Linked DNA regions of Saccharobesus litoralis. The protein of the gene in region 1 interacts with the protein of each later gene in a pairwise test. Links are inferred from orthologs where the notes say so. Each region holds a gene or a part of one and is shown on either strand. Other genes may lie near its edges.

Region 1 (6,684 bases):
TTAAACGATATTGCCGAAGCAGTTGAAATGCATGAGTCGACAATTTCACGTGTGACTACACAAAAATACATGCACACGCCGCGCGGTATTTTTGAACTAAAATATTTCTTTTCCAGCCATGTCAGCACTGAGAATGGCGGCGAATGTTCATCTACCGCTATTCGCGCATTGATTAAAAAATTAGTAGCCGCTGAAAACCCAGCTAAACCGCTAAGTGACAGTAAAATCACCGACCTGTTAGCTGAACAAGGTATTCAAGTCGCTCGCCGTACCATAGCTAAGTACCGAGAAGCTTTGTCGATTCCACCATCAAACCAACGTAAGAGCCTACTTTAGGGCTCGCAACCATAGAAGGAAAAGCCTATGCAAATCAACTTAACTGGCCGCCATGTAGAAGTGACCGAGGCTTTAAAAACGTATGTCGACACAAAGTTTGCAAAACTAGAGCGACATTTTGATCATATAAACAATGTATATGTTATCCTAAGCGTGGAAAAGTTAGTGCAAAAAGCGGAAGCGACTTTGCATATTAACGGCGGAGAGATATTTGCCACGTCCGATCACCAGGATATGTATGCAGCGCTTGATTCATTAATTGACAAGCTCGACAGGCAAGTAATCAAACATAAAGAAAAATTAAAGAGTCATTAATCTGCTCAATGGAAATTGAACAACTAATCACTCCGGACTGCGTATTTTGCGCAGTTCCGGCTAAAAGCAAAAAAAGAATCCTTCAAGTTATTAGCCAATATGCGGCTAAACAGCTAGGGCAAACTGAAATACAAGAACAAGACATACTTGATGCCTTGCTAGCACGTGAAAAACTCGGCAGCACAGGTATAGGTCAAGGTATTGCCTTACCTCATGGTCGTCTTAATTGTAATAAAAGTTTAGCTTTGTTGTTAACCTCAGACGAAGCCATTGACTATGACGCGATAGACAATGCCCCAGTCAAAGTTTTCTTCGCATTACTTGCCCCTGAGTCTGAATGCCAAGACCACTTAAAGTCACTAGCACTAATAGCCGAAAAACTATCTGATAAAACTGTACTTAAAAGTGTGAAAAACGCTATAACCAATCAAGAGTTATACCAAGCAATCACTAATTAAGTTTGTTGTTAAGTTTATGGCAAGTTAAGTTCATGACTATAAATAGCTGAAAATAGTGGTATATTCTACTTGCTTATTTCAATAGGTTGTTAGTTTTAAGGAAAAACGATGTTACAGCTAGTCATTTTCACTGGTCGCTCAGGATCAGGTAAAACCGCTGCGTTACATAACCTTGAAGATTCAGGTTACTATTGTGTCGACAATATGCCGCTAGAGCTTTTGCTGTCGCTCATCAATACAATGCAAGGCAAAGCCGATAAAGTTGCGGTGACATTAGATATTCGTAATCTAACGTCTCCTTCTGAGAATCAAGTTTCCACCTATTTAGAGACATTACGTAATAAAGTCAGCTTACGTGTTGTTTACCTTGATTCGACTAATACCGCTTTGCTAAAGCGCTTTTCAGAATCAAGACGTATTCACCCACTCTCCTTACAAAACAGTGAGCTTAGCTTAGAAGAAGCGATTAAAGACGAAGAAAACCAATTAGACAGCATCAAGCAACAATCTGATTTAATTTTAGATACAACAGGGCTAAGCATTCATCAGTTAAACGACTTGGTTCATAGCGAAATACTTGGCACTAAAGCCAAGCAACTCAAGTTGGTATTCACTTCATTTGGTTTTAAGCACGGGCTTCCGCAAGATGCAGACTATGTGTTTGATGCGCGTTTTCTGCCTAATCCTCACTGGGTACCCGAACTAAGACCACTCACGGGTTTAGACCAACCGGTAATCGATTACTTAGCGCAAAGTCCAGAAGTGAGTGAATTCATCTGGCAAGTTAAAATCTTCCTTAAAACTTGGTTACCTGCGCTGGAGCGCAATAATCGCAGTTACGTGACTGTCGCCATTGGCTGTACAGGTGGCCAGCATAGGTCTGTGTATGTGGCACAAACATTAGCTGATGCCTTTAAACAAGAAAGAGATAACATCACCATTTTACATCGAGAGCAGCGTCGTTAGTTCATGTCAATTTGTGTATCAGAGTCACTCACCATAGTTAACAAGCTTGGGCTACATGCACGAGCGGCAACTAAGCTCGTTGAGCTAACCCAACAATTCCAATCGACAATTACCATTAGCTGCGAAGGTAAATCAGCCAACGCCCAAAGTGTTATGGCGCTTTTGCTGCTTGCTGGTGCGCAAGGCAAACAAATAACCGTACAATGCACTGGCGAAGATGCCCCAGCGGCATTAGAAGCCGTAAAAGCACTAATAGCCAATAAATTTGAAGAAGCTGAGTAGCCCTACTCCCCTGTGTTTTCAACACTAATAGTTAGAATTGCAAACAGGCTTGCGGTAGACTAAGCGCATAATATTTCTGATAAAGATCTGCGGGATATGCAGGACACCTTCGAACAAGACAATAGCCAAAACTTGCTAAGCGATATTAGCCATGCGCTAAGTCAAGGCATGTTTGTGCACGTGCGTAATATACTGCACGAGATGTCTGACGGAGATATAGCCCACGTCTTAGAGTCCTCACCCAGCAAACAACGCCATGTTATTTGGACATTAATTGACCCAGAGTTTCACGGCGACATTCTTGAAGAGCTATCTGAAGACGTTCGCAATAGCATCATCCAAAAAATGAACCCCTCAATGGTTGCCGAAGCCACTGAAGGGTTAGATACCGATGATCTTGCCGAAGTATTACGTAGCCTGCCCGATGAAACTTACCAAGCCGTTTTGCAATCGCTGGATGAGCAAGATCGTCATCGTGCAGAAAAAGCCCTAGGCTACGAGGAAGACACCGCCGGCGCTATCATGAATACGGATACCGTCACCATCCGTCCTGATGTGACTATTGAAGTCGTGAGTCGCTATCTCAGGTTGCGTGGCCATCTTCCAGAAGCAACTGACGTATTGTACGTGGTTGATGATCAAGACAAGTTACTCGGCACATTAAGTCTGGCAAAACTCGTGGTCACGTCAAACCCCGCGACTTTAGTGTCAGACATTATGGAAGAAGAAGCGGAAACTATCCCTGCGGATATGGACGAATCTGAAGTTGCTAAACAATTTGAGCGCCATAATTGGATATCAGCACCTGTTACCAATGAGCAAGGTCTACTATTAGGTAGGATCACCATAGATGATATTGTTGATATTATTCGTGAAGATGCCGAACATTCCATGATGAGTATGGCGGGTTTAGACGACGAAGAAGACACGTTTGCTCCCGTTATCAAAAGTACCCAGCGTCGCTCTATCTGGCTGGGTATTAATTTAATTACAGCATTATTGGCCGCTTTAGTTTCTAGTGCTTTTGAAGACATTCTTTCCCAACTCGCAGTTTTAGCTGTACTCAATACGATAGTACCCAGTATGGGCGGTATCGCAGGTAACCAAACATTAACCTTAGTGATCCGGGCAATGGCGGTAGGCCACGTTGCACCAACCAACGTGCGCTGGCTAATAATAAAAGAATTTACTATCGGCTTGCTGAATGGGGTTTTGTGGGCAGTATTGATTGCCTCTGTCGTCGCACTTTGGAAACAAGACTTATTACTCGGTGGGATTATTGCTTTTGCCATGCTAATGAATATGCTCGCAGCCGGCATTGCGGGTGTAAGTATTCCACTGATATTAAAACGCTTAGAAATAGACCCTGCTCTCGCTGGAGGCGTAATTTTAACAACCGTCACAGATGTAGTCGGTATATTTGCATTTTTAGGTACAGCCACTTGGCTATTAAGTGCTTAAGCAGGGTTTATATTTCCTCTTTTATATTTATCTATAACTAACTGACTATATCGCCACAAAAAATGTCATGGTTGTTGCGTAGGCTGAAAACGGCGCTCATGATATAATTATCTTCATATTTCATGCATATTTTTAGCTAAACTCAAATATGAGCGAACTTAACGCGGTGCTCAGCCATGTATTAAAATGGCCCGTTAGACCTTTTATTCGCACCAAAGTCATTCCAGCGCAATTAGAAGCTGAGATCAACATTGATCACGACAAGCCTTTATTTTACGTTTTAAAAGAAGAGTCAATTTTTGATCTGCTTGCTCTACAGCGCATCTGTAAAAAATTTGATCTACCGTCTCCATTTAGCAAAGTTAACGTCAATGGCACTCTCTACACGAGGTATATTTGCCTTGATCGTATGGCATCCAGCCTAAAGATTAAACGTAAACCGACAGAAGCTTTGTCGCAAGTCGAACAGTTACTTAAGCAACATAAAGAACAAACCGGTATTGATGCTCAATTAATCCCTTGTTTTTCAACTTGGGGACGTTACCCAGGTAAAGCTAACCTTGATGCTGATGTGGTCTTCAACGATCAACGCAAGCCAAGTGCTTTAGCAAAGTTTTTTATTGTTCTGTTTTCAGGGCGTCACAATCTCATTCAGTTCAGTCAACCCGTGTCCTGCCGAGAAGTCGCTGACGATCATGGTTCTGATAAAGCTATTGCCCAAAAACTGCTACGGGTAGCACGTTTTCATTTTCAACGCCAAAAGCTCGCGATTGCTGGCCCAAAGCTGTGGGAAAGAGATCAGCTAATTAATAGTTTATTAGCCTCGCCAGCATTAAAAAAAGTGATTGAAGACGAAGCTAAAAGTAAAAATATTAGTATCAATAAAGCCCGTGAAACCGCGCGCCAATACTTAGATGAAATGGCCGCAGACTATCGAGAAAATGCGGTACGTATTGGCGATCGCGTTCTTACTTGGATATGGAACAAGTTATATCATGGGATCCACATCACCAACGTAGAAACAGTGCGTAAGCTTGCCCATGAAGGTCACGAGGTAGTTTACGTACCTTGTCATCGCAGCCACATGGATTACTTACTATTAACCTATGTGATTTATCACGAGGGATTAGTTCCTCCTCATATTGCAGCGGGCATCAACTTAAACTTCTGGCCAATGGGGCCTATTTTTCGCCGTGGTGGTGCCTTTTTTATGCGCCGCTCATTTCGTGGTAACAAACTTTATTCAGCCGCTTTTAGAGAGTACATGGCACAACTTTTAAGTCGTGGCTATGCGATAAAATACTATCCTGAATCTGGCCGCTCACGTACAGGGCGCTTACTTAAGCCCAAAACAGGTATGTTGGCCATGACAGTGCAATCCGCTTTACGTGGTTTGGATCGCCCTATCACCTTGGTTCCTGTCTATATTGGCTATGAGCATGTAATGGAAGTCAGTACTTACATGCGCGAGCTTGGTGGTGCAGCTAAACAGAAAGAGTCATTCTGGCAAGTATTAGGTATATTGCGTAAATTGCGTCACTTTGGCCAAGGCTATGTTAATTTTGGCGAACCGATTAGCTTAAACAAACAACTCAATAGCAAAGTGGAGAACTGGCGCGAGGATATTCATCCAACCATTCCACAAAAACCCACTTGGTTTCCAGGCTTTGTCAACGATATTGCTCAGCAAGTGATGTGTAATATCAATCGAGCAGCGGCATTAAATGGCGTTAATTTATCAGCCCTAGCCTTACTTGCAGCACCTAAACATTCATTATTTAGAGACGATCTCGAAAATCAGCTCAAGCTATGTTTAGCTTTGCTTGAACAACATGCCCCTTTCTCTGAGCTAACCTTACCTCCGGATCCGCATCCCAAATTACTAGTCGAGCATGCGATTTCCATGGATAAGTACCAAGTCGAAAAAGGCAAGACTGACATTATTTCCTTAACGGATTCTGAAGCCGTATTACAAACATACTATCGCAACAATGTTTTGCATGTATTCTTGTTACCTTCACTCGCGGCCGCAAGCTTGATTGCGGACGCAAAAAATAACCGTGCAACCATACTAACTCAATGGCAAACTCTGCTACGGTTAATTGCCGGTGAGTACTTTTTAAAGTTTAGCCAAGCGCAGTTAGAAGCCCATCTCGACCATATTTTAGCAACACTTAAAGACTACAAAATGCTGACGATTGATAATCAGGAGTTACAGGCTATTCGTCATGCCGACTCTCGTTATCAACAATTACATTTATTAGCCAGCTACTGTCAAGAAACATTGCAGCGCTACGCAATTGTACTCGCTGTATTAGAGCAGACACCAGCGATTGCCAGAACCGATTTAGAAAGCCAAGCATTAGATCATGCTAAGCAATTAGCCAAGCTAAACGGAATCAAAGGCCCTGAATTTGTCGACAAGAGCTTGATCAATCAGCTAATTTTAAAATTACGCGAGTTAGGCTACCTGCAATCAAATGATGATGGCTTGTTAGAATCGACCGACACTCTAGGCGGGTTACGTTCAATTGTTTTTGAATTATTAGACGGGGATATATTGGCAACAATCCGTCACCCTTAAATTTGCAAACACGAGCACTAAATAAACCTCATCTCTTAACCTAAACTAAACCAAAATAAGGTTAAGAGATGAGTTAAATTGCGGATAACCAAAAGTTTGCCGCTAGACCAATAAAAATCACCATACCCACTGGGTGGTTATCTAAAAACGCCTTAAAGCAAGCTTGCTTATCACGGTTTCTAACCCAAAGCTGTTGCCGAATAAGCATGCCACTCGCTATGATCAAAGCACTGTAAAATGGCCAAGTTAAATCTGTCATTACGCCAAAAAGCACCATCAAGC
Region 2 (5,669 bases), 100 kb from region 1 along the record:
TTAATTAGCATGGCTGGACAAGCAAGTAAAACAGTGCGTGGGCGATTAAGAAGGTAGAGTTTTTGTGATAGTCAGGTTAACAGGAGTGGTGATAGAAAAAACACCACCACAATGTGTATTAGAGGTAAATGGTGTTGGCTATGAAGTGAATTTGCCAATGACTAGCTTCTATAATTTACCGCAAGACGATTCTGCGACAACACTTTTTATGCATCAAGTGTTCCGAGAAGACTCGCAAGCACTTTATGGTTTTCATGCCAAATTCGAACGTGATTTGTTCCGTGAATTATTAAAAGCAAATGGTGTAGGCCCTAAATTGGCGTTAGCCATATTGTCAGCCATGTCAGGTGAAGACTTTATTTGGGCGGTTAACCAAGCCGATATTAGTCGGATTGTAAAAGTCCCTGGCGTTGGTAAAAAAACGGCAGAACGTTTATTGCTAGAAATGTCTGATCGCTTGAAAAACTGGCGTGATATTCCAGCAACTCCAACAGCTGATAGTCAAGCTAGTAATATGGATATGGTGTTGGAACCCGCAACCAACCCAGTTAATGATGCGGTTGATGCGTTAATAGCCTTAGGTTATAAAGCGAATCAAGCTGAAACTACGGTTAAAAAAGTGGCTAAAGTTGGGATGACGAGTGAAGCCATAATTAAAGATGCCTTAAAAGCCATGCTTTAAGGCCTGAATAGCAATTAAAAAGTTACCAACATGATTGAAGCCGATAGAATTATTAGCGCTAGCGCCGACCGCGAAGATGACGCCGTTGATCGTGCGATACGCCCACAAAAGTTATCTGACTATACTGGGCAAACGCATGTTGTAGAGCAAATGTCGATTTATATCGAAGCCGCTCGTAAACGTGAAGATGCGTTAGATCATGTTCTAATTTTTGGTCCTCCGGGACTAGGTAAAACCACATTAGCTCGGATTTTAGCTAATGAAATGGGCGTCAATATTAAAACCACATCGGGACCCGTTTTAGAAAAAGCAGGCGATTTAGCTGCGCTGTTAACAAACCTTGAACCGAATGATGTGTTATTTATTGATGAAATTCATCGACTTAGCCCTATGGTTGAAGAGGTACTTTATCCAGCGATGGAAGATTATCAGTTGGATATCATGATAGGTGAAGGCCCAGCTGCACGCTCAATCAAACTGGATTTACCGCCATTCACTTTAATTGGCGCTACAACTCGAGCTGGCTCATTGACTTCTCCTTTGCGCGATCGTTTCGGTATCGTTCAGCGTCTTGAATTTTATAAAACGGAAGAGCTGCAAAAAATTGTTATGCGTTCAGCGAGTTTTCTAAATATGGATTTAGAAGAAAAGGGCGCGTTAGAAGTCGCTTGTCGTAGTAGAGGTACGCCGAGAATAGCCAATCGATTATTGCGACGTGTTCGTGATTATGCTGATGTGAAAGCAGACGGCAAGGCAGAACAAAAAGTCGCCGCCGCTGCCTTAGATATGCTCGAAGTAGATAATATGGGATTTGACTACATGGATAAAAAAATCCTAGATACGATTATCGATAAATTTGATGGTGGACCCGTGGGGCTGGACAATCTGGCTGCTGCAATAGGTGAGGATAAAGATACTATCGAAGATGTCATTGAACCTTATCTTATTCAGCAAGGGTTTATTCAGCGAACCCCAAGAGGGCGGATCGCGACGCCAAGAGTTTATCAACACTTTGGTATTAGCAAGGATTAGTCTTTGTCGTTATCGGATGTGTCGATAAACTCATCAAAAAAGTGCAAATCTAGTTGTTTTTCGTATAACTTTTGTTAACTTGCGCTAAACGGTATAAATTATTGCCGTTTAGCCTTGCGATTTCTTGCCAATCTCTTTATTTAACCGCCAGTTTTTGGCATATTTTCGACCTAATAATAAATATAGCGTTAAGTAAAGCTTCATTCAGCATTATGCTGTAAGTGCTTAAGAGCAAAAAATGCCAAACCCCAGCTTTATTGATAACACCTATTTCTACTACTTACGTGTTTTTTACGAAGATACGGATGCCGGTGGGGTTGTTTATCATGCTAATTATTTGAAGTTTTATGAGCGAGCGCGCAGCGAGATGATGAATACCTTAGGTGTTCGTCAACAAGATCTTCTTGCTGAAAACTTTGCTTTTATTGTTAAATCTTTTAGCGTTGATAACATTCAGGCCGCTCGGTTCAATAGCGAGCTAGTGGTGAAGACTCGAATTAAAACACTCAAAAAAGCCAGCATTATATTTGAGCAATGGATTGAGTGTGATGAACAATTAATCAACCGAGCCGAAGTTTTGGTGGCAACCATTAATTTAGCTGAAATGAAGCCACTACGCATACCAGACTATATATACGAGGAATTACTACGTGTCTGCTGATATCACCTTTTGGGGATTATTTCTTGAAGCCAGCCTACTTGTACAAGGCGTCATGGTGTTACTACTTTTATTGTCATTAATTTCATGGACCATGATATTTCAGCGTAATGCGGCGTTAAGCAGTGCGAAAAGTAGTGCTAGCCAATTTGAAGATAAATTTTGGTCTGGTGTGGACCTAGCACGTTTGTATCAAGAGTTGAATTATGCAAATGCTAAGCAAAGTGGTTTAGAGTCTATTTTCAAAGCCGGCTTTAAAGAATTTGCCCGTATACGTAAAGGTAATGTCGGCTCTTCAGAAATGCTGATGGATGCGACTCATCGAGCGATGCGAGTGTCCCTTTCTCGAGAAGTGGAAAAGCTAGAAACTCATTTACCATTTTTAGCCACTGTTGGTTCAATTAGTCCATATATTGGTTTATTTGGTACCGTCTGGGGGATAATGAATTCATTTATTGCGTTAGGTGAAGTTAAGCAAGCTACATTGAATATGGTTGCTCCAGGTATTGCAGAAGCGTTAATTGCGACCGCAATGGGCTTGTTTGCTGCTATTCCAGCCGTTGTTGCATATAACCGTTTTTCAAACTCAGTCGAAAAAATTGAAACGAGTTATTATAACTTTATGGAAGAGTTTTCCGCTATTTTGCAACGTCAAGCGCTGGCTGGAAAAGATGAAAAAGCAGGGGAGCACTAGTTTTAATGCATCCTCAGCAAAAAATACGACGTAGACCAGTCGCTGAGATTAACGTTGTGCCGTATATCGACGTTATGCTGGTTTTACTGATTATCTTTATGGTAACTGCTCCTTTTATTACACAAGGGGTTAATGTTAGTTTGCCACAGGCGCAAGCGAACCCGTTAGCTGAAGATACCAAAACACCCATTATTGCTTCAGTGACTATCGATTACGAATATTTCGTCACGGTAGGTAGTGAAAAACAAGGGCCATTAACACCTACAGAGCTTGCTTCTATTGTTGCCGCTTACATGATAGAAGAGCCAGAAAGCCCTGTTATGGTCGAAGGAGATGGACGAGTTGATTACAACACGGTTGTACAAATGATGGTGCTTTTGCAAAAGTCTGGTGTGCCATCAGTTGGTTTAATGACGGATAATCCGGAGTAAGTATGCAGAATTATATTTTGTCATTCTTTTCTTCGTTTGGCGTTCATATTGTTATTGGTGTTGTTTTATTATTTAGTTTTGAGATTGCGCCACCGGCCGTTAAGCAAATTGAGGCGGAAGGTGAACTCAGCAAAGTTGATGAAAAAGGCGCGTTAAAACCCGATATAGTTAAAGCGGTTTCTGTGAATAAAGCAGAGATGGAAAAGCAGATTAAGCGGATCCAAGCTCAAAAAGAAGCAAAGCAGCAGGCTGAAGAAAACCGTATTAGAGATTTAGAGCGCCGAGCGCAAAAAGCGCAAAATCAAATTAATAAAAACCAGAAAAAAATTAAAGATTTAGACCAGCAGAAAAAACAAGCGGAAGCCGAAGCGAAAGCCGCTAAAGAGCGTCAAGTCAAGGAGTCGGCTCGAGCAAAAGAGTTTAAGAAGGCGGCAGAAGCAGAACAAGCCGCAAAGCAGAGAGCTGAAAAAGAAGCGGCAGAAGCCAAGAAGCGTGCTGAAGAAGCTAAGAAAAAAGCCGAGCAAGAAGCGGCTGAACGCAAACGTAAAGAACAGGAAGCAGCAGAAAAAGCTGAAATTGAACGTTTTATGGCGGAGCAATTAGCGGCCGAGCAAGCTGCGTTGAAAAAAGCAAAACGTTCACAAATTTTGACTGAAAAGCAAAAGTACGAAAGATTAATTCATGATTCAATTAAAGCTAATCTTATTTCGGATGAAATTTACAAAGGTAAATCTTGTAAGTTGAACATACGCTTAGCGCCTAGTGGTTTTGTTATCGGTGTGCGTAAATTAGGTGGTTTCGAGCTGCTATGTAAAGCGGCGGAGCGAGCTGTTATTCAAACTGAAACGGTTCCTGTATCGAAAGATCCTGATGTTTTTGTTGAAATTAAAGATATCGACATTACTTTTGCCCTTTAACTGAAAAGTAAAAATAAAAAATAGAGTAACTATGAAGCGAATTATTACAGCCTTGAGTTTTTTGTGTGTGGTGTGTTTTCAGGCTCAGGCTAAGCTAGAAATTTTGATTACAGAAGGGGTTGAAAGCACTCGACCTATCGCGGTTATCCCATTCAAATACGAGGGTACGACAGAACTGCCCATGGATATTGCTGAAATTATCGCATCAGACATGGCTCGTAGTGGAAAATTTCACCCATTCCCCCAGATCAACATGCCACAAAAGCCTCATCTGGAAGCTGACGTCGATTATCAAGCTTGGTTAGATGCCGGGGTTGAAACTATCTTGATAGGGGAAGTTAAACAAACCGTGCTGGACCAATTTCAAGTACATTACACCTTGATAGATATTGTGCGTGGTCAAATTACAGGCACCAACTCCCGCATGTTAAGTGAAGGTGAACTCATTGAAACTAATGATCACATTTTATACGAAGCAGATGTTACGGCTGATTTAAGTCGTTTCCGTCAATTAGCCCATCATATCTCAGATAATGTGTTTGAAACATTAACGGGTATTCCTGGCGCATTTAAAACCCGTATTGCTTACGTGAAAGTGAGTGACTATAACGCAGAGCGCCCTTATAAATTAATGGTTGCTGATTACGATGGATTTGGTGAACGCGAATTAATTTCAAGCTCTGAACCTTTAATGTCACCTAGCTGGTCGCCAGATGCGACAAAATTAGCTTATGTAACGTTTGAAAATGCTCAGGCTCAAATATATATACAAGATTTGTATAGTACAGATCGTGACATGATCGCTTCTTTCCCCGGAATTAATGGTGCGCCACAGTGGTCACCGGATGGCACAAAAATGGCTATGGTGTTATCTAAAGATGGTGATCCTGAAATTTACGTAATGGATTTATTGTCTCGTAAACTATCGCGTATTACTAAACATAGAGCGATAGATACAGAGCCAAGTTGGTCTCCTGATGGAAAGAAACTTATTTTTACATCAGAACGGGGTGGTAAACCTCAGCTATATAGCGTAAATTTAGACACAAAGCGTGTTAAACGCTTGACATTCACTGGTGAAATGAACCTTGGGGGCTCATTTTCGCCAAACGGGCAGGAGCTTATATTAGTTAACCGCACGCGTGGTAACTATCATATAGGGCGTTTAGATGTGGGTTCAGGAGCGTTACAAGTGCTAACTAAAACCTATTTGGACGAATCTCCCAGTATAGCCCCTAATGGATCCATGGTGATC

The links.
Region 2: the proteins of plsB (region 1) and C2869_RS20120 interact in binary tests that used the Escherichia coli proteins (3 or more experiments, as listed by UniProt). The link is inferred for Saccharobesus litoralis from one-to-one orthologs.

The regions. Positions count from the first base shown.
Region 1 is NZ_CP026604.1:5,398,047-5,404,730, forward strand. What follows is about bases 3,634-6,684. They hold plsB (glycerol-3-phosphate 1-O-acyltransferase PlsB), read left to right. Parts: upstream 3,634-3,966; coding sequence 3,967-6,402; downstream 6,403-6,684. Other genes in these bases: mgtE (magnesium transporter), read left to right, coding at 3,634-3,818; ubiA (4-hydroxybenzoate octaprenyltransferase), read right to left, coding at 6,476-6,684. Outside these bases: C2869_RS20625 (RNA polymerase factor sigma-54), read left to right, coding at 1-336; hpf (ribosome hibernation promoting factor), read left to right, coding at 364-651; PTS IIA-like nitrogen regulatory protein PtsN, read left to right, coding at 660-1,109; RNase adapter RapZ, read left to right, coding at 1,218-2,075; C2869_RS20645 (HPr family phosphocarrier protein), read left to right, coding at 2,079-2,357; more of mgtE, read left to right, coding at 2,454-3,633. UniProt on the Escherichia coli protein: Catalyzes the transfer of an acyl group from acyl-ACP to glycerol-3-phosphate (G3P) to form lysophosphatidic acid (LPA). This enzyme can utilize either acyl-CoA or acyl-ACP as the fatty acyl donor.
Region 2 is NZ_CP026604.1:5,295,397-5,301,065, reverse strand. The notes cover bases 774-3,663. They hold C2869_RS20120 (YbgC/FadM family acyl-CoA thioesterase), read left to right. Parts: upstream 774-1,952; coding sequence 1,953-2,375; downstream 2,376-3,663. Other genes in these bases: tolA (cell envelope integrity protein TolA), read left to right, coding at 3,500-3,663; tolR (protein TolR), read left to right, coding at 3,072-3,497; tolQ (protein TolQ), read left to right, coding at 2,365-3,066; ruvB (Holliday junction branch migration DNA helicase RuvB), read left to right, coding at 774-1,714. In the rest of the region: crossover junction endodeoxyribonuclease RuvC, read left to right, coding at 1-57; Holliday junction branch migration protein RuvA, read left to right, coding at 65-682; more of ruvB, read left to right, coding at 713-773; more of tolA, read left to right, coding at 3,664-4,414; Tol-Pal system beta propeller repeat protein TolB, read left to right, coding at 4,446-5,669.